Regions from separate parts of the Pseudomonas sp. TE3552 genome, predicted to be linked through region 3. Evidence: predicted binding sites of a transcription regulator. Region 3 holds the regulator's gene; each other region holds the start of a gene.
What was found. The regulator sigma-54, encoded in region 3, starts transcription at its own class of promoters, with help from an activator protein. The targets are predictions, from matches to a motif close to ANTGGCATNNANNTTGCTNT.
Positions count from the first base shown of each region.

Region 1 (10,645 bases), 990 kb from region 3:
AATGCAGACCGATGAATTTCGTCTGGTCCGGCACGGCGGTAGCCAGGCCACTGATCGGCAAGGTCGAGGTGTTGGAGGCGATCACCGCATTCGGGCCAACGATGGCTTGCGCGGCCGATGAGACTTTGGCTTTCAGTTCGCGGTCTTCAAACACCGCTTCAATAATCAGGTCGCACCCGTCCAGATCCGCATCGTTTTCAGTGGTACAGATCCGCGCCAGAATCCCCTCGCACTGCTCCCGGCTCAGCTGGCCCCGCGCAACCTTCTTGTCCAGCAGTGCCGCCGAATGGGCCTTGCCCTTTTCGGCCGCGGCGAGGTTGATGTCTTTGAGCACCACGTCGATGCCGGCTGATGCGCTGACAAACGCGATACTCGCGCCCATCATTCCGGCGCCCAGCACGCCGACTTTCTTCGTCACGTAAGGCGCGATGCCTTGAGGGCGCGAGCCGCCGGCATTGATCTCATTGAGCTGGAACCAGAAAGTGCCGATGAGGTTTTTCGACACCTGGCCGGTGGTCAGCTCAGTGAAATAGCGGGTTTCGATCAGGTGCGCCGTGTCGAAGTCCACTTGGGCGCCTTCCACGACGGCGCAGAGGATTTTCTCCGGCGCAGGCAGGCAGCCCTGGGTTTTGCTGCGCAGGATCGACGGCGTGATGGCCAGTATCTGCGCGACTTTCGGATCCGATGGCGTGCCGCCGGGAATCTGATAACCCTTCACGTCCCAACGCTGCACAGCGGTTGGATGAGCGACGATCCACGCCCGCGCCTTGGCCATCAGCTCATCGTGATCGGCTGCCAATTCATCGATCAGTTTCGCCTGCAACGCCTGTTGTGGCCGGATCTTCTTGCCTTCAAGCAAGTACGGCAGGGCTTTTTCAATGCCCAGCATGCGAACCATGCGCACCACCCCGCCGCCGCCCGGCAACAGGCCGAGGGTGACTTCCGGCAGGCCAAGCAGCACCGACGGATTGTCCAGCGCCACACGGTGATGGCAGGCCAGGCAGATTTCCCAACCGCCGCCGAGCGCCGCCCCATTGATCGCGGCGACCACCGGTTTGCCGAGGGTTTCCAGGGTGCGAAGCTGGCCTTTGAGGGTCAGCACCATGTCGTAAAAGGCTTTGGCTTCGGGTTTGCCGACCTTGATCAGTTCATTGAGGTCGCCGCCGGCAAAGAAGGTCTTCTTGGCCGAGGTAATGATCACGCCGGCAATGGTGTCCTTTTCGGCGACCAGTCGTGCAACACAGGTGGCCATGGCCTCGCGGTAGACCGCGTTCATGGTGTTGGCGCTCTGGCCCGGCATGTCGATGGTCAGGACGACGATCTGGTCCTGGCCCTTTTCGTAACGGATGGCTTCGGTCATGGCAATTTTCCTTGAGTCGGATTTTCTTAAAGTCAGGCTCAGAGGCGTTCGATGATGGTGGCAATGCCCATGCCGCCGCCGACACACAATGTCGCCAGGCCATAGCGCAGGCGCCGGGTTTCCAGTTCATCGAGCAGCGTGCCGAGAATCGCGCAGCCAGTGGCGCCGAGTGGGTGGCCCATGGCGATGGAACCGCCGTTGACGTTGACCTTGTCCGGGTCGATGGCCATGTCTTTGATGAACTTGAGCACGACCGAGGCGAACGCTTCGTTGACTTCGAACAGGTCGATGTCTTCGATCCGCAGCCCGGCCTTGGCCAGCGCCTTGCGGGTGGCCGGCGCCGGGCCGGTGAGCATGATGGTCGGGTCAGTGCTGGTGACCGCCGTGGCGACGATGCGCGCCCGTGGCTGCAAGCCCAGCGCCCGGCCTTTTGCCTCGGAGCCGATCAGCATCAGCGCCGCGCCATCGACGATTCCGGAGCTGTTGCCCGGCGTGTGAACGTGGTTGATTCGCTCTATCTGGCTGTAAACCCGCAGGGCCGTGGCATCGAAGCCCATTTGCCCGATCATTTCGAAGCTCGGCTTGAGCTTGCCCAGGCCTTCCAGGGTCGAATCGGCGCGAATGAACTCATCGTGATCGAGCAGGATGATGCCGTTCTGGTCCTGCACCGGCACCAGCGACTTGTTGAACGAGCCATCCGCCCGCGCCCGCGCAGCCTTGCGCTGGGAGTGCAACGCGAAGGTATCGACATCCTGACGGCTGAAGCCTTCAATCGTGGCAATCAGGTCGGCGCCCACGCCCTGGGGTGTGAAATGGCTGTGCAGGTTGGTTTCCGGGTCCAGCGCCCAGGCCCCGCCATCGCTGCCCATGGGCACGCGGGACATCGACTCGACACCACCGACCACCACCAGATCCTCGAAGCCGGAACGCACTTTCATTGCGCCCAGGTTCACCGCTTCCAGCCCCGAAGCGCAGAAGCGATTGAGCTGCACACCGGCCACGCTGACGTCCCAGTCGGCCACCTGTGTGGCCGTCTTGGCGATGTCGGAACCCTGATCGCCGATGGGCGTCACGCAGCCAAGCACCACGTCATCGACCTGACTGGTATCGAGGGACGTGCGCCGCTGCAACGCCGTCAGCAGCCCGGCCACCAGGTTCACTGGCTTGACGCTGTGCAAGGCGCCATTGGCCTTGCCTTTGCCACGGGGCGTGCGTAACGCGTCGAATATCAAAGCTTGGGTCATGACGTCCTCGAACCGCTGTACAGGTGAGTAAATGCAGAAGCTTCACCTTATGCCGAGCAGCCATGGATTCAATGACCACAGTGCTCATTGGTGTTGACGGTCACGCTCAGACGAACGGTAGTCAGCTATCGGATTAACCGATTCATGTCACCAAGCTGTCTAGCCAACGGGCGCCCAAGTAGCTGGCCATAAGCCTCATACTTTTTTAACAGCAATTTGTGATCGGTCCATACGAAATGGATCTAAACCAAGCGTGACGCGGGCCCTAAGGTAAACCTTGTACGAAGTTGTCGTCGGGTTTTGCCGAGGCACTCGTCCTACAGGGAAGTGCAGCGCTCTGCCGTCATGGATATAGGCAGGCAGGCATCAGGAAATAACAAAAAAGGCGGTCAAGCCATGTTCAAACATTCGAAAGTACGTCAAGCCGGGCTCATTCTATTTGCCACTACGCTGTTGTTGATTTTGCCGAACCTGACCAAGGTGATCGGCTGATCGAGCATCAGGGTTTTCGTTTCGCCTGATTAAAAATGTGATTGGCTCGCTATTCGGGCCGGCGCGGCTGTGCCAACCTTTGCGGCACTTCCACGACATGGACGGCGATCATTTGAAAGCGCTCATTGTGTTTGGGGCCTTGCTGCTCAGCATGCCTCTGTCTGCCGCACAGCTGAATCTTGAGCTGGGCGCGAGTTCTCGCACCTGGCAGACCGAGGAATTGCTCAAGCATCCTCAGGTTCAGACCATCACGATCACTAACGACGTTTCCTACAAACAGGACATGAGCTATCGCGCCGTGCCGTTGGCGGCGTTATTGACGGGCATAAAACCTGACGATCATCTGCAAGCCGTTGCCCTGGACGGTTTTGCCGCCGAACTGGCCGCCGCGCCGCTGCTCAATGCCAAGGGCGCGCAGGCTTGGCTGGCAATTGAAGATCCGGCCAAACCGTGGCCGCCATTGTCGGAGGGCAAACACAGTGCAGGGCCGTTCTATCTGGTCTGGACCGACCCACAGGCGGGCAACATCAGCCCCGAGCAATGGCCGTTCGAAGTGGCGAGCATCAAGCGTATGGCCCCGGTGGCCGAGCGCTTCCCTGCCCTGTTGCCCGATCCTGCGCTGAAGGCGGACGATCCGGTGAACAAGGGCTTTGCACTGTTTCAGAAGAACTGCCTGGCGTGTCATCGACTCAATGGCGCCGGGGATGCGCAGTTCGGGCCGGACCTGAATATTCCGTTCAACCCGACCGAATACTTCGGCGCGGATTTCCTCAAGCGTTACATTCGCGATCCGCAGAGCTTGCGCCAGTGGCCGCAGGCGAAGATGCCCGCGTTCTCGACGGCGGTTTTGCCGGAGGGGGATCTGGAGTTGCTGGTGGGGTATTTGAAGCACATGGCGGGACGCAAGGTGTCTTCGGCCAAGTAAGCACACACCTGTGGCGAGGGAGCTTGCTCCCGCTGGGGCGCGAAGCGGCCCTCAAATCAGGCGACGCGATCCGTCAGGCAAACCGCATTCGCCTGAATTGCGACTGCTGCGCAGCCGAGCGGGAGCAAGCTCCCTCGCCACAGGCAAGCTCCCTCGCCAAATGAATCGCTGCTACTGCTGTTGGACCGAAATCACAGGCGCTGGCGTCGGCGAGACAAACACCTTGGCATGCATCTGCTCTCCCCCACCACCACGGCGCATGCCGCGCACCGGGCAGGCATCAAGGTAGTCGAGGCCCACGGCCAGTTTCAGGTGACGCTCAGGGCGGGACAATTCGTTCGTCACGTCGAAGCTGTACCAGGCGTCATCCAGCCAGGCTTCAGCCCAGGCGTGGCTGGCCAGGTGTTCGCTGTTCTCGCTGTACAAATATCCCGACACATAGCGCGCCGGAACCCCCAGGCTGCGGGCGCAGGCGAGAAATGCATGGGTGTGGTCCTGACAGACCCCGGAACGCCCGGCAAAGGCTTGCGCGGCGCTGGTGTCCACTTCAGTGGAGCCCGGCGTGTAGGTCATGTGCTGGTTCAGGCCATGCATTAAATCGATCAGCGCCGTGCGATCCCGCCGTTGTTTGCACGCCTTCTCGGCAAATGCACGCAGGGCTTCGTCGGCTTCGGTCAGCCGGGTGAAACGCAGGAACGGCAGCGCCGACTGACTCTCGTGCTCGGCTTCGCGCAGTTCGTCGATGTCGACCTGGCCACGGGCGCCGATGATGATCGCCTCATGAGGTTCGTCCAGGGTCAGCACATGCAGAATGTTGCCGAACGGATCGAGTTGCGCGCGCACCGGGCGCGGCAGATCGAGTTGCCAACTGAGTACGTGCTGGCGCTCGCTGTCGTGGGGAGTCAGTCGCAAGTACTGGATGCTCGCCCGCACCTGATCTTCGTAGCGATAGGTGGTTTCGTGGCTAATGGAAAGTCTCATGCAGCCTCCAGGTAGGAACTGTGTATGGCGTTGCCCAACTGGCGTACCAGCGGGATGAACTCGGTGAGCCAGGCGTGCAGGCCTTCGTCGAGGATTTCGTTGATACCGGTGTAGCGCAGGCGTGCGTCCAGCTCCGCCGCCAAACGCTGGGCAGGACGGCCGTTGGCCCCCGACAGGCTGGCGAGGATCTGGTCGATTTCTTCGGTGCAGGCCCGCAGGGATCGCGGCACGTCGGCGCGCAGCAGCAACAACTCGGCCACATGCCGGGCGCCAGGGGCGTCGCGATAGATCTCGGTGTAGGCCTCGAACGACGACAAGGCCCGCAGCAAGGCGCTCCACTGGTAGTAGGCGTGGGCCGTGCCGTCGCTGACCGCTTCGGCCTGATCGCCGGCCATTTCGTAACGGGCGTCGAGCAGGCGCAAGGTGTTGTCGGCCCTTTCGATAAAGGTGCCCAGACGAATGAAGCGGAACGCGTCGTTACGCATGATCGTGCCGTAGCAAGCGCCGCGGAACAGGTGGGAACGTTCCTTGATCCACTCACAGAAACGGCTCATGCCGTAGCGACTCAAGCCCTGCTCGGCGATCCCGCGAATTTCCAGCCAGGTAGCGTTGATGTTTTCCCACATGTCGGCGGTGATTCGCCCACGCACCGCATGGGCGCTGGCTCGCGCGGCACCGAGGCAGCTGTAGATACTCGCCGGGTTGGCGGCATCCAGGGCGAAAAAATGCAGCAGCCGTTCGGCATGCAACTCACCATGACGCCCCAGATAATCGTCGAGGGTGCCGGTGATCAGCAGCGGCATGGCGAGTTCGTGCAAGCCGTCGCCACGACCGTCCTGAGGCATCAGTGACAGCGAATAACTGACATCGAGCATCCGTGCGAGGTTTTCCGCCCGCTCCAGGTAACGCGACATCCAATACAGATCCGAGGCAGTTCTACTTAACATGGCTGGCTTCCTTCAATCCTCGACCACCCAGGTGTCCTTGGTTCCGCCGCCCTGAGAGGAGTTCACCACCAGGGAGCCTTCGCGCAAGGCGACACGGGTCAAACCGCCGGGCACAACCCGGGTTTCGCGGCCAGACAATACAAACGGGCGCAGGTCGATGTGGCGTGGAGCAATGCCGTTTTCGACAAAGGTCGGACAGGTCGACAGCGATAACGTCGGCTGGGCGATATACGCGTGGGGCTTGGCTTTGATCCGCTCGCGGAAAGACTCGATCTCCGCCGCCGTCGCCGCAGGCCCCACCAGCATGCCGTAACCGCCGGAGCCTTGGGTTTCCTTGACCACCAGCTCTGGAAGGTTGGCCAGCACGTGGGACAGTTCAGATGGATTACGACACTGCCATGTCGGCACGTTCTTCAGAATCGGCTCTTCATCGAGGTAGAAACGAATCATGTCCTTGACGAAGGGATACACCGATTTATCGTCCGCGACCCCAGTGCCGATGGCATTCGCCAGCACCACGTTGCCGGAGCGATAGGACGACAACAGCCCTGGTACACCGAGCATCGAGTCCGGATTGAACGCCAGCGGGTCGAGGAAGGCATCGTCGAGACGGCGATAGATCACGTCGACCGCTTTCGGCCCGTCCGTGGTGCGCATGAACACCTTGTCATCGCGCACGAACAGGTCCGCGCCTTCCACCAGTTCAACGCCCATTTCCCGGGCCAGAAACGCATGCTCGAAAAACGCGCTGTTGAAGCGCCCCGGCGTTAGCACTACCACGCTCGGATTATCGATCGGGCTGGAGCTTTTCAGGGTATCGAGCAACAGGTTCGGGTAGTGGTCGATCGGTGCGATGCGCTGGGCTGCGAACAACTCGGGGAACAGGCGCATCATCATCTTGCGGTCTTCGAGCATGTAGCTCACACCGCTGGGTGTACGAAGATTGTCTTCGAGTACGTAGTACGTGCCGTCGCCATCGCGCACCAGGTCGACGCCGGAAATGTGCGAATAGATATCGCGGTGCAGATCCAGCCCTTGCATCGCCAACTGGTATTGCTCGTTGGCCAGCACTTGCTCAGCCGGGATGATGCCGGCCTTGATGATGCGCTGCTCGTGATAGAGGTCGGCAAGGAACATGTTCAATGCCTTGACCCGCTGAATGCAGCCGCGCTCGACGACCCGCCATTCACTGGCGGGGATACTGCGGGGAATGGTGTCGAAGGGAATCAGGCGCTCTGTCCCTTGCTCATCACCATAGAGCGTGAAGGTAATCCCGGCACGATGAAATAACAGATCGGCCTCGCGTCGCCGTTGGGCCAAAAGCTCGTCAGGCGTTTCGGCCAGCCAACGGGCAAACTCCCGATAATGCGGGCGGACCTGGCCGCCGGCATCGTACATCTCATCAAAACAGGTGCGGATCATGCCGTACTCCTTGTCACCCGGACCTACAGGCCTTCGCAAGGCCCGTGCCATCGGCATAAACGCTTAAATATCAATCGGTTGGATAATCAACACACAAACACCGCACCAATCCTGTGCGGTAAATGCCCCAACCTGATCGCCCCCGCTTCATGGCGAAGCAATGCTGTCGCCTATCAGCAGCATAGCCAGAGTTGATTTCACTGCCCGGGGGGCGATGCGGATAATCCGCGCATTCGCTGGAAAACCTATCGTTCTTCCCTTTTAGCCGCCTGTTTAGGTGGCTTTTTTTTGCGTTTTTGAAACGTTATGAATCAAAAACACGATCTTTGGCCTTTTCAAACCGCGAAAACGAAAACGGCCAACCCAAAGGTCAGCCGTTGCTGAGTGTTGTCACTGTTCATAAGGTTATGCGAGTAGCCCTCGTACCTCCTGCTTGACGCCCCATCCTTCGATGATACCGCCCAGAGGCTCGACCACCGCCTCGAAGTCCTGCTCAAAGTCGCCGATGCCGTCGTAGGTGGCGTACATCACTTTACTCAGTTCCAGATGCCACGCGCCGTCGTCGCGCACGCTGATCTGGGCATTCAAGGATTCACCACAGAAATGACCTGCCGCCCTGCGTGCCCGCTCCTCGTCCGGGAAAATCGCGTAGAACTCGATGGGATGGAACCGTGAAAAGTCGAAACCGCCTTCTTTCATGCGGCGCAGCACGCTGCTGCTGATGTCTTCTTGATAGGCTGTGCTCATGAAACGTCCCCCTCAGACTGATGGATAGACTTTCCGTATTCCCTGCACTTTCAACCGATTGGTGAGAGCGATGCGGCAACAGAGGTTGCAGACGGGAAACAAGCATGTAGCTGACAAGACCAGACCTTAGCGAGTCATTCGCTGATCTCGCTTGCAGAGTAGCCCCAAGATAGAGCTGCTGCCAAGGTCTGGTTGTGAATGTGACAGGAGGTGTATCAGATCGGGGTAATACTGATGATTTCAATGCTGTTCTGGGATTTCAGACTTTTGACGGTCGGATCATCGGTACGACCCTCCAGATCATTGAGATCCAGTTCGGCAGCGACCGGCAGGCACCGGGCACGAATGAGTTTGGCGGCTTGCTCGCTATTCGGGCATTCCTCGCACTCGAAGAGTTCGTCCACTGTTTCACCGTGATCATCCACGAAAGTGATTTTCCACTTTTGCATCGGTGCCTCCTCGATAAAACCCATGTATGGGCTTACTTCTATCTGGACTTTACCCCTGACTGATCGTTCAACGGATTACCGCATGTCGGCATGAAAAAAACACAGAAACCTGTGGGAGCGGGCTTGCTCGCGAATGCAGACTGTCAGTCGACATCAATGTTGAATGATAAGCCGCTTTCGCGAGCAAGCCCGCTCCCACAGGGTCCGGCGTTCCTACAGGGAAAAAGTGTCAGTCTGTCAGATCCGCACATTGCCTCGTGGCCCGGCGATGGCCCAGATGATCAGGCCCAGGACCGGCAGCAGCAGGATCAATAGCACCCAGATGATTTTCATCCCGGTCTCGGCGCCACTTTTAAGCACGTTGATGATGGCCCAGATGTCGAGGGCAAGAATAATCAAGCCAACCAGGCTGTTGAACGTGGAACCCATGGTGACGCTCCCGAAGAGTGGTATGCCCTCTTAGGATAGTCGGGCCTTGCGAGGGTTCCGTTTTATTAGCGTCGTAGACGGCTTCAGACGTGGATCGCGACTTTCAGGGCTTCCAGGGAGGGCGCGGCGGCGATGCCGACTTCGGCGCACAATTCGAGAACCCGTGGCACGTCGTTACCGTAGACCAGCACCACTTGCAGTTCGTCGTCGAGCAACTGGCTGAAGTTCATCAGCGTGTAACCGCCGTTTTCCTTGGTCATGCTGCCCATCTGCACCTGAATGCGGTTGAGTGCCGTCAGGGCTTCGGTCTTGGCCAGTTGCTTGGGTTTGATGTTGAAATCGACGCCGGGGCCGAACGAAGCGACGATCTGCGCAAACAGGTCCATGTAGGTGTCAGCCTGGAACAGCACGGTTTCCGGCAAGCTGCCGACGACGACCCACTCACCCAACGGGATCGGGAAGGTGTCGTCGTAGTTGATGTCCGGATTGGCCGTCAGAAAAGCCTCTGGATCGGCGTAGGCCTGGGCCGCTTCATCAGCGACTTTCAGGATTTCGTCCTCGCTCATGCACCCGGAGCTGATTTTGCTGATGAGTTCGACGAGTGCGGCTTTCATGGGGTGGATCCTGTAGCGAGGGAATTTTGAGGGCGCGAAGGATAACGCATTCAAGGGTGGATTGCGGAACCTGGCACAAACCTGTGGCGAGGGAGCTTGCTCCCGCTGGGCTGCGAAGCAGCCCCAAAATCAGCCATCGCGGTCATTCAGATAGACCACATTCGCCGGGTTTACGACTGCTTCGCAGCCGAGCGGGAGCAAGCTCCCTCGCCACAAAAGCCCGCAACGCCACAGGGAATCAGGCCAGGAGTTTCTGCAACTGAGCTGTGGTATCCGCCGCGCCCATGGTCTTGGCCGCATCCAGCGCGGATACGCCGTTGGCATCCTTGGCTTTCGGGTCGGCGCCTTTGCTGATCAGGTAGTCGATGATTTCGACGCGGTTGAACATCGCCGCCATCATCAGTGCAGTGCGACCGTCGAACGACGAACCTTCCACTTGCGCGCCCCCCTCCACCAGCGCCTTGACCACTGCCAGGTCGCCCTTGAACGCCGCGCCGGCAATCGGGCTCTGGCCGTTGTCGTTGCGAATTTCAGGATCGGCCTTGTGCTCAAGCAGGACTTTTACCGTGTCGACATGGCCGTGGTACGCAGCGAGCATCAGCAAGGTGTCGCCCTTGTGGTTGCGCAGGTTCGGCGGCAGGCCTTTGGTCAGCAGCGCAGCCATCATGGCCGCATCGCCCTCGCGCGCTTTGTTGAACACCTGTTCGGCAAATTCAGCAGCTTCTTCGGGCGTCATCTGGCGGCTTTTGTCTGACATTGGGAACTCCACATTCGGTCAATCGGAAAGCCGACAGTTTCCCGAGCGCCCCGAAACCTGTCACTTGTTTTTTCTCATGGATGGCCATAGCCATATTCAATAGCGGTACCTGCCCCCATGAATATCCGCCAGCACCTGTTCCGTGACTTGCACGTAAGTCTGAGTACCCGGCAGCCAGGCGTAGATCGGGTCATCGCCGGTTTTGCTCGGGTCGAAGGCTTCGTCCTTGAGCCGGGTCTTCTGGTATTTGAAGGTTCCGGTGGTCTCCATTTTCACTT
Region 1 is NZ_JBWBQJ010000001.1:3,383,387-3,394,031, forward strand. It holds gene ACZ9BB_RS15065 (3-hydroxyacyl-CoA dehydrogenase NAD-binding domain-containing protein) at 1-1,360, opposite strand, end outside; gene ACZ9BB_RS15070 (acetyl-CoA C-acetyltransferase) at 1,399-2,604, opposite strand; gene ACZ9BB_RS15075 (c-type cytochrome) at 3,194-4,021, shown strand; gene ACZ9BB_RS15080 (transglutaminase family protein) at 4,193-5,002, opposite strand; gene ACZ9BB_RS15085 (alpha-E domain-containing protein) at 4,999-5,949, opposite strand; gene ACZ9BB_RS15090 (circularly permuted type 2 ATP-grasp protein) at 5,962-7,371, opposite strand; gene ACZ9BB_RS15095 (ribonuclease E inhibitor RraB) at 7,777-8,118, opposite strand; gene ACZ9BB_RS15100 (hypothetical protein) at 8,334-8,567, opposite strand; gene ACZ9BB_RS15105 (PLDc N-terminal domain-containing protein) at 8,805-8,996, opposite strand; gene ACZ9BB_RS15110 (hypothetical protein) at 9,080-9,610, opposite strand; gene ACZ9BB_RS15115 (ankyrin repeat domain-containing protein) at 9,849-10,367, opposite strand; partial or broken gene ACZ9BB_RS15120 (long-chain-acyl-CoA synthetase) at 10,464-10,645, opposite strand, start outside.
Region 1: the regulator sigma-54 is predicted to act here: its motif matches at 7,404-7,423, upstream of ACZ9BB_RS15090 (circularly permuted type 2 ATP-grasp protein).

Region 2 (10,645 bases), 630 kb from region 3:
ATCTCGTCGACCAGCCGATCAAGGTCCTCGATGTCGTGGTCCATGCCGTCGCGGTATTTTTCGAGCGCCTCAGGCGTGGTGGCCGAACCGATCATTTCCAGGCCAAAACGCAAGCGCGCCACCGGCGTGCGCAATTCGTGGGACACGGCACGCACCAGTTCTCGCTGAATCGCCAACAATTGCTGCAAGTGCTCGGCCATGCCGTTGAACGCCGAGGCCAGGCGCCCCACTGAGTCCGCGCCGCGGGCCGGTACACGGGTTTCCAGGCTGCCCTGGGCAATGCGCGTGGCGGCGGCTTCCAGCCCGCGCAAACGGCGCTCCAGCTGGCGCACCAACAGATAGACAATCAAACCGATCAGGCTCAGGCCAAGGGCCGCGATCAGCACCAGCCACTCGGGCGGGTAAGGATTCATCTGATACAGCGGACCGATTTCCAGCACCCACGGCGTACCGACCATGCCGGCAAACACCCGGATCGAATCGCCGCCCTTGCCCAGCGCCATCACCGTGTCGCCTTCGGACACGCGGCGGCTCTGGTCTTCGTCCATATCAGCCTGATCGACTGTGACCAGCCGCAGATCAAAGCCGAACCCCTTCTCTTCCTTTAATTGCGCCAGACGCTTGGGCTGCTCGGCCACCGGATAGCGCACCAATTCATCGGCCAACAGGTAAATGGTCGCGCGCGCCAGTTGTTCGCTGATCTGCTGGACTTCCCCGGTGAGCACGAGTTGTTCCTTGTCGCTGACCAAGCGGTAAACCTTCGCCGCATGCGGACCGGTCTGCTCCACCAGTGCCTGGCCGTGCAGCACGCGGGTGCGCTGGGTCAAGTCGAGGTCAGTTTGAGGGAAGGTCTTGAGCGCCAGCGGAATCCCGAGCAAGCGCTCCCATACCAGCAAGGCGCGGTGGCGCTCGGTTTCGTTCATCGGTTGCAGGTTGTCGGCCATCAGCGAGAACGTGCCGTGGGCCAGGCGCTCGCGGTACTGCTCGCTGCGCACCTGGTTCAGCAGGTGCAAGGCCAGCACACCGAGTACGGCCACCAGAATCAGCGCCGCGCACATGCCGCCATAAATGCGCAGGAAGATCGAGTTCACAGCGACACGTCTGCGCAGGCTTCGGGAACGAACAGATAGCCTTTGCTGCGGATGGTTTTGATCAGCCGCGGATGCTCCGGGTCATCGCCGATCTTGGGGCGGATACGCGAGATACGCACGTCGATGGAGCGGTCCTGGCCGTCATAACCGATACCGCGCAGCGCGGTGAAAATTTCTTCGCGGGACAGAATACGCCCGGCGTTGGCCACCAGCAGCCAGAGCAAATCGAACTCGGCGCTGGTCAACTCGATGCCTTTGTCATGCAGCCATGCTTCGCGCAACGCGTTGTCCACCACCAAGGGGCCGAACTGCAGGCGCCGTTGTTTTTCCGGAGCGGTTTCAGGGGTTTCACTGCGCCGCAACAAGGCCTGGATGCGCGCCAGCAGCAGGCGTGGTCGAACGGGTTTGCAGACGTAATCGTCGGCGCCGAGGTCGAGACCGAGGATCTGATCGGTGTCATCGGTGCGCGCGGTGAGCATCAGGATCGGGCCGTCATATTTGTCGCGAACCTTGCGGCAAATGCTCAGGCCATCTTCACCAGGGAGCATCAGATCGAGGATCACCAGATCAGGCTGTTCCTTGATGATACGGGCCGCGGCGAGGGCGCCATTCCCTTCGATCGCCACACGCAAGCCATTGGCTTGCAGATAGTCGCGGGTCAGTTCAGCCAGACGCTGGTCGTCTTCGACAATCAATACCTGCCAGGCTTCTTGCTCCACGGTGACCTCTACTTGCCAACAACACTGATAAGGAAGGATCCGCCCGTCTTTTTGTAATGATTGGGGAGGATAAGAATGCGTATGCATTGCCCGATTGTATAAACGTCGCTCGCCGGGAACACAAGCCGGTAAATGCGTTCGGACACAACGGTTTTTTGTGATAGGGTTCGCGCCCTTAAAAATCCGTCCCGCCGTTTTTGATCATTGAAAATCGATGAAAAATAGTCCGCGCCAGCAGCGTCGCGGCTTACACGCGCGTTCCACCTTTCACTCACAATTTACGCACAGGTTTATCCACAGGCAGTACGTTGCAACACCCCCAAAAACGCATTATCTTGTAGCACGGCGCAAAAAAAACCCTACATGTAGGGTTTTTGCTTAAAAGCCCAACCACATTTCAGACCAGAAACTCAAGCGCTTTATTGCCTGTTTATGGTTGAACCAAGCGTGATTTTACAAGCCCAAACCGCACGCGCGGATGGCACCGTTTTTTCAAGCCGGAACGGCCAGAACGGTACGGGTGTTGCAGTCATTACTGCACCCCTGAAAGGAATCCGGTTTCGAGCCCAGGCTCGCGGCCAAAGACTTCGGCAAGGAAGCGGCATCATTAGCCTTTTTCCTACTGTCCCGAAGTTGTTATGCCCGACGCTCGTCGGCTGTAGTGCTTCAGGACAGAACGGTGGGCACCGTGATGGTGCCCAAACAAACATAGAGAATGTGGAGACACCCCCCCATGCAAACCGACACAACTCGCGAGAACCCGCAGGGCACCTTGCCGCAGGCCGCCGATTCGAATTCGGATCTGTCCGCCACCGCGCCTGGCCAACTGCGTGTGATCAAGCGTAACGGCACTGTCGTTCCTTACACCGATGACAAGATCACCGTCGCCATCACCAAAGCGTTTCTTGCAGTTGAGGGCGGCACCGCTGCCGCTTCGTCGCGCATCCACGACACCGTTGCCCGCCTGACCGAACAGGTCACCGCAACCTTCAAGCGTCGCATGCCTTCGGGCGGCACCATCCACATCGAAGAAATCCAGGACCAGGTCGAACTGGCCCTGATGCGTGCCGGCGAGCAGAAAGTGGCGCGCGACTACGTGATCTATCGCGATTCCCGCGCCAAAGAGCGTGCTGCGCACACGCCTGCCGAGGAAGCGGTTCAGGCTCACCCGTCGATCCGCATCACCCGCGCCGATGGCAGCCTTGCACCTCTGGACATGGGTCGTCTGAACACCATCGTCACCGAAGCGTGCGAAGGTCTGGAAGAAGTCGACGGCGAGCTGATCCAGCGCGAAACCCTGAAGAACCTGTACGACGGCGTAGCCCTGACCGACGTCAACACCGCCCTGGTGATGACTGCCCGTACGCTGGTCGAGCGTGAGCCGAACTACTCGTTCGTGACCGCTCGCCTGCTGATGGACACCCTGCGTGCCGAAGGCCTGAGCTTCCTGGAAGTCGCCGAGAGCGCGACCCACCACGAAATGGTCGACCTGTACGCCAAGGCCCTGCCTGCCTACATCGCCAAGGGTATCGAATTCGAATTGCTGAACCCGGTTCTGGCGTCCTTCGACCTGGAAAAACTCGGCAAGGCGATCAACCACGAGCGCGATCAGCAGTTCACGTACCTGGGCCTGCAAACCCTGTACGACCGTTACTTCATCCACAAGGACGGTATCCGCTTCGAACTGCCGCAGATCTTCTTCATGCGCGTGGCCATGGGCCTGGCGATCGAAGAGAAGCACAAAGAAGACCGTGCGATCGAGTTCTACAACCTGTTGTCGTCCTTCGACTACATGTCCTCGACCCCGACCCTGTTCAACGCCGGTACCCTGCGTCCACAGCTGTCGAGCTGCTACCTGACCACCGTGCCGGATGACCTGTCGGGCATCTACCACGCGATCCACGACAACGCCATGCTGTCCAAATTCGCAGGCGGCCTGGGCAACGACTGGACGCCGGTTCGTGCGCTGGGCTCGTACATCAAGGGCACCAACGGCAAATCCCAAGGCGTCGTGCCGTTCCTGAAAGTGGTGAACGACACCGCCGTTGCCGTTAACCAGGGTGGCAAGCGCAAAGGCGCTGTCTGTGCCTACCTGGAAACCTGGCACATGGACATCGAAGAGTTCATCGAACTGCGCAAGAACACCGGTGATGACCGTCGTCGTACCCACGACATGAACACCGCCAACTGGATCCCTGACCTGTTCATGAAGCGCGTCTTCGATGACGGCAAGTGGACCCTGTTCTCGCCGTCCGAAGTACCGGACCTGCACGACCTGACCGGCAAGGCCTTCGAAGAGCGTTACGAGTACTACGAAGCCCTGTCCGAGTACCCGGGCAAGATCAAGCTGTTCAAGACCATCCAGGCCAAAGACCTGTGGCGCAAAATGCTGTCCATGCTGTTTGAAACCGGCCACCCATGGCTGACTTTCAAAGACCCGTGCAACCTGCGCAGCCCGCAGCAGCACGTGGGCGTGGTTCACAGCTCGAACCTGTGCACCGAGATCACCTTGAACACCAACAAGGACGAGATCGCCGTTTGCAACCTGGGCTCGATCAACCTGCCGAACCACATCGTGGGCGGCAAGCTCGACACCGCCAAGCTGCAACGCACCGTGAACACCGCTGTGCGCATGCTCGATAACGTGATCGACATCAACTACTACTCGGTGCCGCAAGCGAAGAACTCCAACTTCAAGCACCGCCCGGTCGGCCTGGGCATCATGGGCTTCCAGGACGCTTTGTACCTGCAGCACATCCCTTACGGTTCCGACGCTGCCGTCGAGTTCGCCGACAAGTCGATGGAAGCGGTCAGCTACTACGCGATCCAGGCGTCTTGCGACCTGGCTGACGAGCGTGGCGCCTACGAGACGTTCCAGGGTTCGCTGTGGTCCAAAGGCATCCTGCCGCTGGATTCGCAACAGATCCTGATCGAACAGCGTGGCCAGAAGTACATCGACGTTGACCTGAACGAAACCCTGGACTGGGCACCGGTTCGCGCCCGTGTACAGAAAGGCATTCGTAACTCCAACATCATGGCCATCGCACCGACCGCGACCATCGCCAACATCACCGGCGTATCGCAGTCGATCGAACCGACCTACCAGAACCTCTATGTGAAATCGAACCTGTCGGGCGAATTCACCGTGATCAACCCGTACCTGGTTCGCGACCTGAAGGCTCGCGGTCTGTGGGACTCGGTCATGATCAACGACCTGAAGTACTACGACGGTTCGGTGCAGCAGATCGAGCGCATCCCGCAAGAACTCAAAGAGCTCTACGCGACTGCCTTCGAAGTGGACACCAAGTGGATCGTCGACGCGGCAAGCCGTCGTCAGAAGTGGATCGACCAGGCTCAGTCGCTGAACCTGTACATCGCCGGCGCTTCGGGCAAGAAGCTGGACGTGACCTACCGCATGGCCTGGTACCGTGGTCTGAAAACCACTTACTACCTCCGTGCCCTGGCCGCGACCAGCACCGAGAAGTCGACCATCAACACCGGTAAGCTGAACGCTGTTTCCAGCGGCGGTAACCACGGTGACGACTCGGTCCTGGCAGCTCCTGCCGGCCCTGCTCCAGTGCCGAAGGCCTGCGCTATCGACGAGCCGGATTGCGAAGCTTGCCAATAAGCTGAGCCGGTGAGCGCTGCAAGGCGCTTACCTGAAACCCCCGATGAGCCTCTGGCTGGTCGGGGGTTTTCTTTTGCCTTGATGAATGTGGTAGCCGCTCTGACGCTATCGCGGGCAAGCCACGCTCCCACAGGATATACGTCGTCCAGATGATCAACGCGATTCTGGAGCGAGGCTTGCCCGCGAAGAGGCCGGCACAACCAAAACCTCAGCCCCTGACAAAAATCCCGCTCATAAAAAAAGCCCCTCTTGCGAGGGGCCTCTTTATGCAGCGCTATCTGCGTCAGGTCATCTGAATGATGGTCTGCATGATGGTGCTCTGGGTGGAGATGGTCTTGGCGTTCGCCTGGTAGTTGCTCTGCGCCTTGATCAAGTCAACCAGTTCGTTGGTCAGGTTGACGTTGGACTCTTCCAGGGAGTTGGACACGACCGACCCCAAAGTACCGGTCTTCGGCGCATCGACACCGGCCACACCGGAGGCGAAGGTTTCTTTCCAGCGGGTACCGCCCACTGGCTGCAAGCCTTGCTCGTTGGCGAAGCTGGCCACCGCCACCTGGCCGATGGCCTTGGTTTGCTGGTTGCTGAAGTTGGCCGTCATGACGCCGCTGGCGTCGATGGTCAGGCTGGAGATCTGGCCGGTGGCGTAGCCGTCCTGATACTGGGCAGTACGGGCGGTTGGCGAGTTGTAAGAAGTGGTCAGCGCCATGTTGAACGCGATACCGCCAGTGGCAGCGACGGAACCATTCGGGCCCCAGGTCACAGGAATCGTTGCGGCGTTGGTAATGGCACCTGGCACCCAACCGGTCATGGTCAACGTGTTACCAGTCTGGGTCCAGCCGGCACCCGCCGTCAGCGTGTTAATGCTGCCGTCGGAGTTGAAAGTGATGTCAGCGGTGATCGGCACTGGAGGCGTGGTTGCAGGGTTGGCCGGGGAGCGACCGTCCATGTAGGTATAGACACGCCAGGCGTTGGTACCCGTTTTCACGTAGTACTGGTCCATGGTGTGCTCGTTACCCTGGCTGTCGTAGACCTTGGTGGAGATGGTCTTGTTATAGCTGTTGGTGTCAGTCGGGCTGAACGTGGCCACAGTCGGCGTTGTTTCCGCCGAATTCAGGTTCATCGTCTGATCGACCTTGGTGGTCGGGTTCGGCTTCAGGCTCGAGGTATCGATCTTCAAGTCAGTCAACACACCGTTGATGATCTTGCCGTTGGAGTCGACGCCATAACCCTGCAGACGGTTGCCGTTGTTATCGACCACAAAGTTTTCAGCGTCGGTTTTGAACGCACCGGCACGGGTGTAGCTCAGGGAACCGTTGTCGCTGAGGATGAAGAAGCCGTTGCCCTGAATACCCATGTCCAGCACGTTGCCGGTGTTGTTCACATCACCCTGGCTGAACTGCTGGGAGACGTTGGCCAGGCGCACGCCGTTACCGATGGTTTTGCTGCCGGTGCCCAGGCGAGTGGCCGAGTACACGTCTTCGAATTCTGCACGGGACGATTTGAAACCGGTGGTCGCGACGTTGGCGATGTTGTTGCCGGTCACGTCCAGTTGTTTGTTGGCGGCATAGAGACCGCTAAGGCCGATATTGAAAGACATATTCCACTCCTTTGTGCCGTGTTAGTCGGCTCTATATACCAATGGTTTGCACTTTGGACAGGGCGACGCTGCCCATGCCTGCCAGGTTCAGCATCAACTCACCGCCGGTCTGGCTGATGGTCACGCTGTTGACCGTTGCCGGCAGGTAAGTAATCAGTGAGGTGTTGGTGCCGTCGATGGTGGTCGTTGCGCCGAAGGTGTAAGTACCCGCCGGTGCCACCGCGCCCGAATCGTCCTTGCCGTCCCAGATGAAACTGGCGTTGCCGGCGCTTTGACTGCCCAGGTTGAGGGTACGGATGGTCGTGCCTGCCGAGTTGGTGATCTTGACCGTGGCGGCGGAAACCGATGTCGGCACCACAACGGTCCCGTTGAGGCTCTTGGTGGTGTCGACCACGGCTTTGTCGGTTTGCGCGATGACCGAACGGCCCACCAGCGAAGAGGCCTGCAAGGCTTGCGACGAGTTGTAGTTGCCGGCAATGCCGGAGACGGTCTCGTTCAGCGTAGTGATGCCTTCCAGGCTACTGAACTGTGCCAGCTGGGCCACGAACGCGCTGTTGTCCTGAGGATCGAGCGGGTTCTGGTTTTTCAGCTGAGTCACCAGCAGTTGCAGGAACGCGTCCTTGCCCAGTGCCTGGCCACCGGTAGCGGCCGAGGTCAGGCTGCCGGTGGTAGTAGAGGTAGTGGTCTTGACCGAAGAGTTGGTCAGAACATCACTGATAACGCTCATATGAATCGCCCCTTATCACTGACCGAGGGTCAGGACCTTCTGCATCATGGTTTTGGCGGTGTTCATCATTTCGGCGTTGGTCTGGAACGAACGGCTCGCGGAAATCATGTCGGCCATTTCTTCGACGACGTTGACGTTCGGGTAGTAGACGTAGCCCTTGGCATCGGCGGCCGGATGGTTCGGCTCATAGCGCGCTTCAAGGTTGCTCTGGTCTTCGACCACGCCCAGCACTTGCACGCCTTGGCCGGCCGCGTCCTGGTTCTGGAACAGCGAATCGCTGCCACCGCTCTGGCCGCCCTGGAACATGGTGGCGAACACCGGGTGACGGGCGCGATAAGTCTGGTCGATGCTCGACGAAACGGTTTCGGCGTTGGCGATGTTCGAGGCGACGGTGTTCAAGCGAGTGGTCTGGGCACTCATGCCGCTACCGGCAATGTTGAAAACACTGGATAGAGACATGGATTACTCTCCGCGCAGGGCTGACACCAGCCCTTTGAATTTACTGTTGAGCAGGGTGAAGCTGGCCTGGAAGTTGACCGCGTTTTCGGCGTAGTTCGACTGTTCCAGTTGGGCGTCCACGGTGTTCTGGTCGATCGACGGTTGCATCGGCGTGCGATACATCAGCGACTCGTCGCCATTGCCCAGACCTTCAGCTTCGATGTGACGGCTGTTGGTCATGTTCAAGGCGAACTTACCGTTTTTGGTTTTCTCGTTCTGCTCGGCGAGCACTTTGGAGAAGTCCAGATCCCGAGCCTTGTAGTTCGGGGTGTCGGCGTTGGCGATGTTGTTGGCCAGGACTTCGGCACGCTGAGCGCGGAAGCCCAGGGCTTGTTCATGGATACCGAGCGCTTTATCGAAGCTGATGCTCATGTCGGGAAACCTTCGGGTGACCTGATTTTTCGTACGATGAGTACAGCAAGCCGCGTGCCAACTCAAAAAAACCCGTAAACCGGGGCTTTGCGGGCAGTGGCAAAGTGGCAATGCCAGAAAAGCGGCAACCGATTTCCGCCGCCTGCCGCTTTTCTGCCGCTTATCACCGATCGCCAGAACAACAACTGACCCTGTGGGAGCGGACTGTGGCGAGGGGGCTTGCCCCCGTTTGAGTGCGTAGCACTCATAGGATTTTTGCCACATCAGAGATTTTAGGTCTGCTTCGCAGCCCAACGGGGGCAAGCCCCCTCGCCACATGAGAAATCAGACAAAAAAAGGGAGCCCCTGAGGACTCCCGTTTTTTATGCCGTCAACGTATCACTTCGCCTGGTAAATGATCCCCGGGCTGCACTGGACCATCTGGTAATGATCCGGCAAACCGTTCAGCGCTTCGGACGCGCCAAGGAACAGATAACCGCCTCGCTTCAACGTGCCATGAATGCGCAGCAGGATGTCTTTCTTCACCTCGGCGGAGAAGTAGATCAGCACGTTGCGGCAGAACACGATGTCGAATTTGCCCAGGCTCGCGTAGCTGTCCAGCAGGTTGAACGAACGGAACTCCACCCGACTCTTGATCGGCGCCTTGACGACCCAGCGCCCCGGTCCTTTCGGGTCGAAGTAACGCTGAAGGCGCTCCGGCGACAGACCGCGGCCGATGGCCAGGCTGTCGTACTCGCCGGTCTTGCAGTTGGTCAGCATGGTGCCGGACAGATCGGTGGCAACGATCTGCACGCCCATCTTCAACTGGCCCATGTTGACCCGCTCGAACTCGTCGATGGACATCGACAGCGAGTAAGGTTCCTGCCCCGACGAACAGGCCGCCGACCAGATCCGCAGGCGCTGGCCGGGACTGGCCTTGATCGCTTCAGGCAACACCTTGTTCTTCAAGACTTCAAACGGATAGGTGTCACGAAACCACAGGGTTTCGTTAGTGGTCATGGCGTCCACCACCATCTCGCGCAAACCGCTGCGTGGTTGGGTCTGGATGCGCTGGACCAGTTCACCCAGCGATTTGATGCCCTGCTGTTCCATCAGTTTGTTGAGACGGCTCGAAACCAGGTATTGCTTGTTCTCACCGAGCAAAATGCCACAGGCTTTTTCCAGAAATACCCGGAACTGTTCAAAATCCAAATTACCCGTAGACAAAGATGCCGCCTCTTAAATCGTGTTGAACGCCAGGGACAGAAGGCCCCTAGCTGTTATCTGCCGCTTTGATCCGGTCGACTACCCGGGATGCCAGGTCATCAGGACGGAATTTGGCCAGGAAGTCATCGGCACCAACCTTCTTGACCATCGCCTGATTGAACACACCCGACAACGAAGTGTGCAGGATGATATGCAGCTTTTGCATGCGCGGATCGTTGCGGATCTCGGCCGTCAGGGTGTACCCGTCCATCTCCGGCATCTCGATGTCGGAGATCATCATCAGGAACTCGTCTTCCGGCTTCTTGCCCTCCTCGACCAGCTTGCGCAGGTAATCCAGCGCTTGCCGGCCGTCGTTCAACGCCACCACTTCGACACCGATCGTCTGCAGGCAACGGGTCACCTGCTTGCGCGCCACCGACGAGTCATCGACCGTCAGTACACGCAAAGAGAGCGCCTTGTGCTGGGTTTCAACATCGACCACGCCCACCGAAATCGCTTCCGGTGTCGGCGCCACTTCGGCCAGCACCTTCTCGACGTCGATGATTTCGACTAACTGATTGTCGACCCGGGTCACAGCCGTCAGGTAGTGATCGCGCCCCGTGCCCTTGGGTGGCGGATGAATCTCCTCCCAGTTCATGTTGACGATGCGCTCCACCGACCGGACCAGGAAACCCTGGGTCTTGGTGTTGTACTCCGTGATGATCACGAAGGGATTGCTCTGGTCCAGCAACCGACCGGCACCGGTCGCCATCGCCAGATCCAGAATCGGAATGGTTGCCCCCCGAATATTCGCCACACCGCACACGA
Region 2 is NZ_JBWBQJ010000001.1:3,738,624-3,749,268, forward strand. It holds gene ACZ9BB_RS16850 (ATP-binding protein) at 1-1,091, opposite strand, end outside; gene ACZ9BB_RS16855 (response regulator) at 1,088-1,810, opposite strand; gene ACZ9BB_RS16860 (ribonucleoside-diphosphate reductase subunit alpha) at 2,544-5,438, shown strand; gene flgE (flagellar hook protein FlgE) at 5,722-7,035, opposite strand; gene flgD (flagellar hook assembly protein FlgD) at 7,067-7,762, opposite strand; gene flgC (flagellar basal body rod protein FlgC) at 7,778-8,221, opposite strand; gene flgB (flagellar basal body rod protein FlgB) at 8,225-8,632, opposite strand; gene cheR (protein-glutamate O-methyltransferase CheR) at 9,011-9,838, opposite strand; gene ACZ9BB_RS16890 (chemotaxis protein CheV) at 9,885-10,645, opposite strand, start outside.
Region 2: the regulator sigma-54 is predicted to act here: its motif matches at 8,675-8,694, upstream of flgB (flagellar basal body rod protein FlgB).

Region 3 (10,645 bases):
CGAGTTGTTGTCCTCCGTCAGTGAACACCTCCTGGCACCTGGCGGCGTAACGATCGAGAGCCTGCAAGGCGTGCTCGGCGATCTGGCCGGACCGGGCATCGATGCCGCCGACCTGTATTTCCAGGGGCAGATTTCCGAGTCCTGGGCGCTGGAAGACGGCATCGTCAAGGAAGGCAGCTTCCACCTCGACCAGGGTGTCGGCGTGCGTGCGCAATCGGGCGAAAAAACCGGCTTTGCCTACAGTAATGCGATCACCCTCGAAGCGCTGGGCGCGGCGGCTCGTGCGGCCCGTTCGATCTCCCGGGCCGGGCAGAACGGCACCGTGCAGGCGTTCACCACCCAGGATGTCGCCCAGTTGTACGGGCCGGACAACCCGCTGGAAGTGATGACCCGTGCCGAGAAAGTCGAGTTGCTCAAGCGTATCGATGTGGCAACCCGTGCCCTTGACCCGCGTATCCAGCAAGTCACCGTGAGCATGGCCGGGGTCTGGGAGCGGATTTTGATCGCCTCCACCGACGGCGGCCTGGCGGCGGATGTGCGACCGCTGGTGCGTTTCAACGTCAGCGTGATCGTCGAGCAGAACGGTCGCCGTGAACGCGGCGGTCATGGCGGTGGCGGTCGTACCGACTACCGCTATTTCCTCAGCGACGATCGCGCCATGAGCTATGCCCGCGAAGCGTTGCGTCAGGCGCTGGTGAACCTGGAAGCGATCCCGGCACCGGCCGGTACATTGCCGGTGGTGTTGGGTTCGGGTTGGTCCGGCGTGTTGCTGCACGAAGCCGTCGGCCATGGTCTGGAAGGCGATTTCAACCGCAAGGGCAGTTCGGCCTACAGCGGGCGAATGGGCGAGATGGTTGCGTCGAAGCTCTGCACCATCGTCGATGACGGCACCCTCGCCGGGCGTCGTGGTTCGTTGAGCGTCGATGACGAAGGCACGCCCACCGAGTGCACCACGCTGATCGAAAACGGCGTGCTCAAAGGTTATATGCAGGACAAGCTCAACGCGCGCCTGATGGGCGTGGCCCGCACCGGCAACGGTCGTCGTGAATCCTACGCGCACCTGCCGATGCCGCGCATGACTAACACCTACATGCTCGGTGGCGAAAGCGACCCGGCGGAAATCATCGCCTCGGTGAAAAAAGGCATCTACTGCGCCAACCTTGGCGGCGGTCAGGTGGACATCACCAGCGGCAAGTTCGTGTTCTCCACCAGCGAGGCGTACCTGATCGAAGACGGCAAGATTACCGCCCCGGTCAAAGGCGCGACGTTGATCGGCAATGGGCCGGAAGCAATGAGCCGGGTGTCGATGGTCGGTAACGACCTGGCACTGGACAGCGGTGTGGGGACGTGCGGCAAGGATGGGCAGTCGGTGCCGGTGGGTGTCGGCCAGCCAACGCTGAAAATCGATGCGATCACTGTGGGTGGCACAGGCGCATAAGTGGTGTTGAGAAAGTGAAGCTTCGGGTGACCCGCTGGGCGGCTCACCCGACTCGGAACTCAGCGCAGACCGCGTTGAGTTTCGTCCAGCTCACGGATGTACTTGAAGATTTTACGGCTCGAGGCCGGTGGCTTGTTGGTCGCCAGTTCGTGCTGGGCCTGACGGATCAGGGAGCGCAATTGTTGACGATCGGCCTCCGGGTAATCGACGACGAATTTCTCCAGGACGGCGTCGTCGCCTGCGATCAAGCGATCGCGCCAGCGTTCCAGGCCGTGGAAACGTTCGTTGTACTGCCGGGTGGAGGCATCGAGTTGATCGAGCAGAGTCAGAATGGCGTCAGTGTTCTGATCGCGCATCAGCTTACCGATGAACTGAAGATGCCGTTTACGCGCGATGTGCGCGGTGTGCTTGGGTGCTTCGGCCAAGGCCCGGCGCAGAGCGTCGGTCAACGGCAGTTTGGCCAGCAGATCAGGCTTGAGCGTTGTGAGGCGCTCGCCAAGGTCAACCAGAGCATGCAGCTCGCGTTTGACTTGGGTTTTGCTTTTTTCTCCCCCGTCGAGGGAGTCGTCGTAAGAATCAACCATGGTGGCAGTCCGCAAAGAAACGCCGCCATGATAACCAGTCGGGGGCCGCTTGTCCGGCCCGGTCGCTCGAAGGCCCCAGCCGAAAGCAGAATTTGAGTGGAGAACAGCATGAGTGCAGTTGAAAGCGTCGGCCCACAAGCGTTGCCGGCACTGCAAGAACAAGTCGAGCAGATCATCGCTGAAGCCAAGCGTCAGGGCGCCAGTGCCTGTGAAGTGGCGGTGTCGCTGGAACAGGGGCTCTCGACCACCGTGCGTCAGCGGGAAGTCGAAACCGTTGAGTTCAATCGCGATCAGGGCTTTGGCATCACCTTGTATGTGGGGCAGCGCAAAGGCTCGGCCAGCACCTCGGCCAGTGGTTCCGAGGCGATTCGCGAAACCGTCGCCGCCGCGCTGGCCATTGCCAAACACACCTCCGAAGACGAAGCCTCGGGCCTGGCGGATGCCGCGTTGATGGCCAAGGATCTGCAGGATTTCGACCTGTTCCACCAATGGAATATTAACCCGGAGCAAGCCATCGAGCAGGCCTTGGCCTGTGAAGCAGCGGCGTTTGCCGCCGACAGCCGGATCAAGAATGCCGACGGCACCACCCTCAGCACTCACCAGGGCTGCCGGGTTTACGGCAACAGCCACGGTTTTATCGGTGGCTACGCGTCGACTCGTCACAGCCTCAGTTGCGTGATGATCGCCGAAGCCGACGGCCAGATGCAGCGCGATTACTGGTATGACGTGAACCGTCAGGGCAATTTGCTGGCCTCTGCGGAGAGCATCGGCCAACGTGCCGCGCAACGGGCGGCTAGCCGTCTGGGCGCGCGTCCGGTGCCGACTTGCGAAGTACCAGTGCTGTTTTCCGCGGAACTGGCCGGTGGCTTGTTCGGCAGTTTCCTGTCGGCGATCTCCGGCGGCAGCCTGTATCGCAAATCCTCGTTCCTCGAAGGCACCCTGGGGCAGAAGCTGTTCCCGGAATGGCTGACCCTCGATGAACGTCCGCACTTGATGCGCGCCCTGGGCAGTTCGGCTTTCGACGGCGATGGCCTGGCGACCTACGCCAAGCCGTTTGTAGAGAAGGGCGAGTTGGTGTCCTACGTACTCGGTACATACTCCGGCCGCAAGCTTGGCATGCCGAGTACCGCCAACGCCGGCGGCGTACACAACTTGTTCGTCACCCATGGCGACGAAGATCAGGCAGCCTTGCTGCGCCGCATGGGCCGAGGCCTGCTGGTGACGGAACTGATGGGCCAGGGCCTGAACATGGTGACTGGCGATTACTCCCGTGGTGCTGCGGGGTACTGGGTCGAAAACGGCGAAATCCAGTTCGCGGTCCAGGAAGTGACCATTGCCGGCAACATGCGCGACATGTTCAAGCAGATCATTGCGGTGGGTAATGACCTGGAATTGCGCAGCAACATTCGCACCGGTTCGGTATTGATCGAACGGATGACGGTGGCGGGTAGCTAAGCCTCCGGTCGCTGCACAAAAAGGCGCGCCACCCCATTGGGTGGCGCGCCTTTTCTATTGGCCCCAACCCAGATCCACCGCGGATCTGGGTGTTCGTGTTGTTGCCTTTGGGTTTGGCACTGGCGGCGGGAGCGATGTTGCTGGTGGTGGCTCACGAAGTCATCCCCGAATCGCGCCGCAACGGTCACAGACAGTCCAGCCTTGAGCTACTGATCGGGTTTTGCTTGATGATGGTGATGGATACAACACTGGCTTGATACTGACTATGTAGCAGTTGGCGAAGGGCGAGTGTTACTCGCCTTCGCCGAAGTAGTCATTGATCAAATTCACCAATGCCTGCAGCGCCTCATCAGCCTGTTCGCCTTCGGTACTCAGGTGGATTTTGGTGCCCTTGCCCGCAGCGAGCATCATCATTGCCATGATGCTTTTTCCGTCGACCGTGGATTCCGGTGTGCGTCCTACTCTGATCGTGCAATCCTTGAACTCACCGGCGACGCCAACGAATTTTGCAGACGCGCGGGCATGCAGGCCCAGCTTGTTGATGATTTCGATTTCCAGAGCAGGCATCGCGATGTGAATCCTTTAGCTGAGGTCGCGGTGGCGAACCTGGACGTTCTTCAGGGATTGTTGCAGGAACTGACCCAGACGTTCGGTCAGGTAGACAGAGCGGTGATGCCCGCCGGTGCAGCCAATGGCAATGGTGACATACGCGCGGTTACTGGCGGCAAAGCGGGGCAGCCACTTGAGCAGGTATGAGGAAATGTCCTGGAACATCTCTTCCACATCCGGCTGTGCCGCCAGGTAGTCGGCCACCGGTTGATCGAGCCCGGATTGCGCGCGTAGCTCCGGCTTCCAGTAGGGATTGGGCAGGCAGCGCACGTCGAACACCAGATCGGCGTCTACCGGCATGCCACGCTTGAATCCGAAAGACTCCACCAGAAACGCTGTACCAGGCTCCGGCTGATTCAGCAGGCGTAACTTGATGGTATCGCGCAGCTGATACAGGTTCAGATTGGTGGTGTTGACCTTGAGGTCTGCCAGGTCGGCGATTGGCCCCAGCAGATTGGTTTCGTCCTCTATCGCCTCCGCCAGCGAGCGATTGGCGCTGCTCAGTGGGTGACGACGGCGGGTTTCCGAAAAGCGTTTGAGCAGGGTTTCTTCGTCGGCGTCCAGATACAGCACATCGCACTGGATATGCCGGCTGCGGACTTCTTCCAACAGTTCGGGAAACCGTGACAGGTGGCTTGGCAAGTTGCGCGCATCGATGGACACGGCCACCAGCGGTTGTGCCAGTTCGGTATGAATCAGCGCGCGCTCGGCCAGTTCCGGCAGCAGGCCGGCAGGCAGATTGTCGATGCAGTAATAGCCGTTGTCCTCGAGTACATCGAGGGCGGTGCTTTTACCTGAGCCGGAGCGGCCACTGACGATGATCAGGCGCATGATTAATGACCGTTTTGCTCGTCCAGGACAACCTGATACAAGGCTTCGTTGCTCGGGGCGCTGCGCAGTTTTTCACGCACTTCCTTGCGATCAAGCATGCTGGCGATCTGGCGCAGCAGCTCCAGGTGTGCATCGGTGGCAGCTTCCGGGACCAGCAGCACGAACAGCAGGTCAACCGGGGCGCCATCAATGGCGTCGAAATCGATGGATGCATCCAGGTGCATCAAGGCACTGATAGGCGAGTGGCAACCCTTGAGGCGGCAGTGGGGGATGGCGATGCCGTTGCCAAAACCGGTGGAACCGAGTTTTTCACGGGCAATCAAAGCCTCGAAGACATCTTGCATCTCCAGATCCGGTACTTCGCGGGCGATCAGGTTGGCAATTTGCTCGAGGGCTTTCTTTTTACTGCCGCCCGGCACGTTCACCAGGGAACGGCCGGGGGTCAGGATGCTTTCAAGTCGGATCATGGGTTGGGAGTGTTAACGACCGGTCGCGCCCTGGAGGAGGCTCTGGGTCTTTTCCTTATGCTTTTTGAGTTGTTTATCCAGCTTGTCGGTCAGTGCGTCGATCGCTGCGTACATATCGGTATGTTCCGCATTAGCGACCACTTCATTGCCGGGAATATGCAGCGTGGCTTCGATTTTCTGCTTGAGCTTCTCGACCGTCATCGTGACCTGCACGTTGGTGATCTTGTCGAAATGCCTCTCTAATCGTTCGAGTTTTTCGCCGATGTAGGTGCGAAGAGGTTCGGTCACTTCCAGTTGGTGTCCACTGATGTTGACTTGCATACAGCTTCTCCTTCGTTGCCAGTGCATAAAGCGGCAGGCAGAAATACCTGCCACTGGAACGCTGTGGCGAGCCCGGCGGCTACATCAACCGCTTCCGTTCGCTGGAAGGCGCGATCCCGAGGGATTCGCGGTACTTGGCGACGGTACGACGGGCTACCTGAATGCCTTGTGCCTCCAGTAAACCAGCGATCTTGCTGTCACTCAACGGCTTTTTCTGATTTTCCGCCGCAACCAGTTTTTTGATGATCGCGCGGATCGCCGTGGACGAGCATTCACCGCCTTCGGAGGTGCTGACGTGGCTGGAGAAAAAGTATTTCAGTTCATAGATGCCCCGTGGGGTATGCATGAATTTTTGCGTGGTCACCCGTGAAATCGTCGATTCGTGCATGCCCACCGCTTCGGCGATGTCATGCAGCACCAACGGCTTCATGGCCTCATCGCCGTACTCCAGGAAGCCGCGCTGATGCTCGACAATCTGGGTGGCCACTTTCATCAGGGTTTCGTTACGGCTTTGCAGGCTCTTGATGAACCAGCGAGCCTCTTGCAGCTGATTACGCATGAACGTGTTGTCGGCACTGGTATCGGCGCGGCGCACGAAACCGGCGTACTGGGCGTTGACCCGCAGGCGTGGTACCGACTCCTGGTTCAGTTCCACCAGCCAGCGCTCATTGTCCTTGCGCACGATCACGTCGGGAACGACGTATTCGGCTTCGGTGGATTCTATCTGCGAACCCGGGCGCGGGTTGAGGCTCTGGACCAGTTCGATGACCTGGCGCAGTTCATCTTCCTTGAGCTTCATGCGGCGCATCAGCTGGCTGTAGTCGCGGCTACCGAGCAGGTCGATGTAATCGGTAACCAGGCGCTTGGCCTCGGTCAGCCAAGGGGTCTTGGCGGGCAATTGGCGCAGTTGCAGCAGCAGGCATTCGCCCAGGTTGCGGGCGCCGATGCCGGCGGGTTCGAATTGCTGGATGCGGTGTAGGACGGCTTCGATTTCGTCCAGTTCGATGTCCAGTTCCGGATCGAAGGCTTCGAGGATTTCCTCGAGGGTTTCGTCCAGGTAGCCCTGATTGTTGATGCAATCGATCAGGGTTACAGCGATCAGGCGATCGGTGTCGGACATCGGTGCCAGGTTCAGTTGCCAGAGCAAATGGCTTTGAAGGCTTTCACCGGCCGACGTACGGGTGGTGAAATCCCACTCGTCGTCATCGTTGCTCGGCAAGCTGCTGGCGCTGGTCTGGTAGACATCTTCCCAGGCCGTGTCGACGGGCAATTCATTGGGAATGCGCTCGTTCCAGTCGCCTTCCTCCAGGTTGTCCACCGTCGGGGCGGTTTCCTGGTAGGAGGGTTCCTGAATATCGGCGTTGGGTTGCTGTTCGGCTTTGTCGGCCAGGGGGTCGGCGTTATCGAAGTCGTCGCCTTCTTCCTGGCGTTCGAGCATCGGATTGGACTCCAGGGCCTCCTGGATTTCCTGTTGCAGGTCCAGGGTCGACAATTGGAGCAGGCGGATGGCCTGTTGCAGCTGCGGTGTCATCGTCAGCTGCTGGCCCATTCTCAAGACTAGCGATGGTTTCATGGCAGGGGCTTAACACCTTATTCGCCGGCGCACATGCGCCATCCACTACAGGGCGCCGAAGCGCCAAACATAAGCAAATTATATGCCCGAAACTGCAGTGTTTGCCTAGAGCGCTGTAACAATAAAAACTTATTGATTTTTTATTGAAGCAAGCGCTCGGGCACGACTGGCCAGGCACCTCAGTGCTTACAAGCGGAATTCATGACCCAGATACACTTCCTTGACCAAATCGTTGGCCAGGATGGTGGCAGAGTCGCCTTCAGCGATCAGCTGGCCATCGTTGACGATGTAGGCGGTTTCGCAGATATCCAGGGTTTCGCGGACGTTGTGGTCCGTGATCAGTACGCCAATGCCTTTGGCCTTGAGGTGATGGATGATCTGCTTGATGTCGCCCACCGAAATCGGGTCCACGCCGGCGAAGGGTTCGTCGAGGAGGATGAATTTCGGGTTGGTGGCCAGTGCCCGGGCGATTTCCACGCGACGGCGTTCACCTCCGGACAGGCTCATGCCGAGGTTGTCGCGGATGTGATGGATGTGGAATTCCTGCAGCAGGCTTTCCAGCTCTTTGCGACGACCGGCCTTGTCGAGTTCCTTGCGGGTCTCGAGGATGGCCATGATGTTGTCGGTCACCGAAAGCTTGCGGAAGATCGACGCTTCTTGCGGAAGATAGCCGATACCGGCCTTCGCACGACCGTGCATCGGCTGGTGGCTGACATCCAGGTCGTCGATCAGTACGCGGCCCTGGTCAGCCTGTACCAGGCCGACAATCATGTAGAAGCAGGTGGTCTTGCCGGCGCCGTTGGGGCCAAGCAGGCCGACGATCTGACCGCTGTCGATGGACAGGCTGACGTCACGCACGACCTGGCGGCTCTTGTAGCTCTTGGCCAGATGCTGAGCTTTCAGAGTTGCCATTACTGGGCCTTTTGCTCGTCGGTTTTCTTCTTCGGCTGGATCACCATGTCAATGCGAGGACGGGTCTCGGTGACCTTGTTGCCTGTCGCACGGCCAGCGCTCGCGAGCTTCTTGACCGTGTCGTAGACGATTTTCTCGCCTTGGGTGGTGTTGTTGTCTTTGTCGACGACTTTTGCCTTGTCGATCAGCACGACGCGGTTTTGTGCGGCGTGGTACTGGATGGTCACACCCCAGCCCTGAACAGGCTTGGTGTCGCCAGCGGTCTGCAGTTGCTCGAAGTAAGCGAGGTTGCCCACCGAAGTCACCACGTCAATGTCGCCGGCAGGCGTGCGGGTGATGGTCACGGTGTTGCCTTTAACGATCATCGAGCCCTGAGTGATGATCACGTCACCTTTATAGGTGGCAATGCCATTCTTGTCGTCCAGCTGGGCGTCGTCGGCCTGGATGCGGATAGGCTGCGCTTGATCGGTCGGCAGTGCCCAGGCGCTCACGCTTCCCAGTGCTGCGCCCAGACTGAGCAAAATAGGGAGGGTTTTAACGAGCCTCATACTGTCCTCTTACGTTAGATAGCAGGTGTATCCTGCTTTCTTTCAAGTACGCTTTCATTCCGTTGCCTGTCGATACACCGCCGGCGCCGTCGATTCTAACGGGTTGATCGGTCTGCGCATATTGCTGCTGCGGGAACACTGTCATACGGGTGGTGGTAATCAGGGTCTTGCGGTTTTTTTCGTCGAAACGCGTGATGCGTACCGAGTCAATCAGCTCGACCTGAGTGCCGTCCGGGTTGACTTCGCCGCGCTCGCTCTGGACGTGCCAGGGGAATTCGGTGCCACGGAACATGTTCAGGTCAGGATTGGCCAGCAACGTCACCTCGGTCGCTTTCAGGTGTTCGACCTTGTCCGACGTCATCTCGTATTGCAATTTGCCGTCGGGCAGGTACTGCACGCTGTGCGCGTTGACGGCGTAATAGTCGATCGCGCTTTCATCGACCTTCACCACCGGTTTGTCGAGGAAGCGTTCCGGGCTGATGTTCCAGTAGCCGACCGCCGCAAAAATCGCCGCGATGCAACCGAACACCAGGATGTTGCGAATCTTTTTGCTCAGCATGATGGGCTCACAGGTACGCGGCGTTTGCCGCATCGAGGCGGCCCTGGGCGCGCAGGATCAATTCACAGAATTCGCGAGCGGCACCTTCGCCACCACGGGCCTGGGTGATGCCGTGGGCGTGTTCGCGCACGAAACTGGCAGCGCTGGCTACCGCCATGCCCAGGCCGACGCGGCGAATCACCGGCAGGTCAGGCAGGTCGTCGCCCAGGTAGGCAACTTGTTCATAGCTCAGGTTGAGCTGGGCAAGAAGCCCGTCGAGCACAACCAGTTTGTCTTCGCGACCCTGGAACAGGTGTGGAATGCCCAGGTTTTTCGCTCGCCGCTCGACCACCGGCGTCTTGCGGCCGCTGATGATAGCGGTTTGCACGCCGGCGGCCATCAACATCTTGATGCCCTGGCCGTCGAGGGTGTTGAAGGTCTTGAATTCGCTGCCGTCTTCGAGAAAGTACAAGCGCCCGTCGGTCAGTACGCCATCGACGTCGAATACCGCCAGTTTGATCTGTTTGCCGCGTTGCAGCAGGTCAGTGCTCATTACATTACTCCCGCACGCAGCAAGTCGTGCATGTTCAAGGCGCCGACCGGACGGTCTTCGCTGTCGACCACGACCAGTGCGTTGATCTTGTGGTCTTCCATGATCTTCAGCGCCTCGGCGGCGAGCATCTCGGCACGTGCGGTCTTGCCGTGGGCGGTCATGACCTGATCGATGGTGGCACTGTGGATGTCGATGCTGCGGTCCAGGGTGCGACGCAGATCGCCGTCGGTGAAGATCCCGGCCAGTTTGCCGTCGGCTTCCAGAACCACGGTCATGCCCAGGCCCTTGCGGGTCATTTCCATCAGCGCGTCCTTGAGCAAGGTGCCGCGCTGAACTTGCGGCAGCTCTTGCCCGGCGTGCATGACATTTTCCACTTTCAGCAGCAGGCGTCGGCCCAGTGCGCCACCGGGATGGGAAAAGGCGAAATCTTCAGCGGTAAAGCCGCGGGCTTCCAGCAGCGCCACTGCCAGGGCATCGCCCATGACCAGGGCGGCGGTGGTCGACGAGGTCGGTGCCAGGTTCAGCGGGCAGGCTTCGTGCTCGACGTGAACGTTGAGGTTGACCTCGGCAGCCTTGGCCAGCGGTGAATCGGGATTGCCGGTGACGCTGATCATTTGAATGCCCAGGCGCTTGATCAGCGGCAGCAAGGTGATGATTTCGTTGGTGGAGCCGGAGTTCGACAGCGCCAGAATGATGTCATCACGGGTGATCATGCCCATGTCGCCATGGCTGGCCTCGGCCGGGTGCACGAAAAAAGCCGTGGTGCCGGTGCTGGCAAGAGTGGCGGCAATCTTGTTGCCGATGTGCCCCGATTTG
Region 3 is NZ_JBWBQJ010000001.1:4,370,417-4,381,061, reverse strand. It holds gene tldD (metalloprotease TldD) at 1-1,438, shown strand, start outside; gene yjgA (ribosome biogenesis factor YjgA) at 1,498-2,022, opposite strand; gene pmbA (metalloprotease PmbA) at 2,131-3,477, shown strand; partial or broken gene ACZ9BB_RS19845 (ZIP family metal transporter) at 3,573-3,734, shown strand; gene ACZ9BB_RS19840 (HPr family phosphocarrier protein) at 3,769-4,044, opposite strand; gene rapZ (RNase adapter RapZ) at 4,060-4,917, opposite strand; gene ptsN (PTS IIA-like nitrogen regulatory protein PtsN) at 4,920-5,384, opposite strand; gene hpf (ribosome hibernation-promoting factor, HPF/YfiA family) at 5,397-5,705, opposite strand; gene ACZ9BB_RS19820 (RNA polymerase factor sigma-54) at 5,785-7,278, opposite strand; gene lptB (LPS export ABC transporter ATP-binding protein) at 7,465-8,190, opposite strand; gene lptA (lipopolysaccharide transport periplasmic protein LptA) at 8,190-8,738, opposite strand; gene lptC (LPS export ABC transporter periplasmic protein LptC) at 8,725-9,297, opposite strand; gene ACZ9BB_RS19800 (KdsC family phosphatase) at 9,305-9,829, opposite strand; gene ACZ9BB_RS19795 (KpsF/GutQ family sugar-phosphate isomerase) at 9,829-10,645, opposite strand, start outside.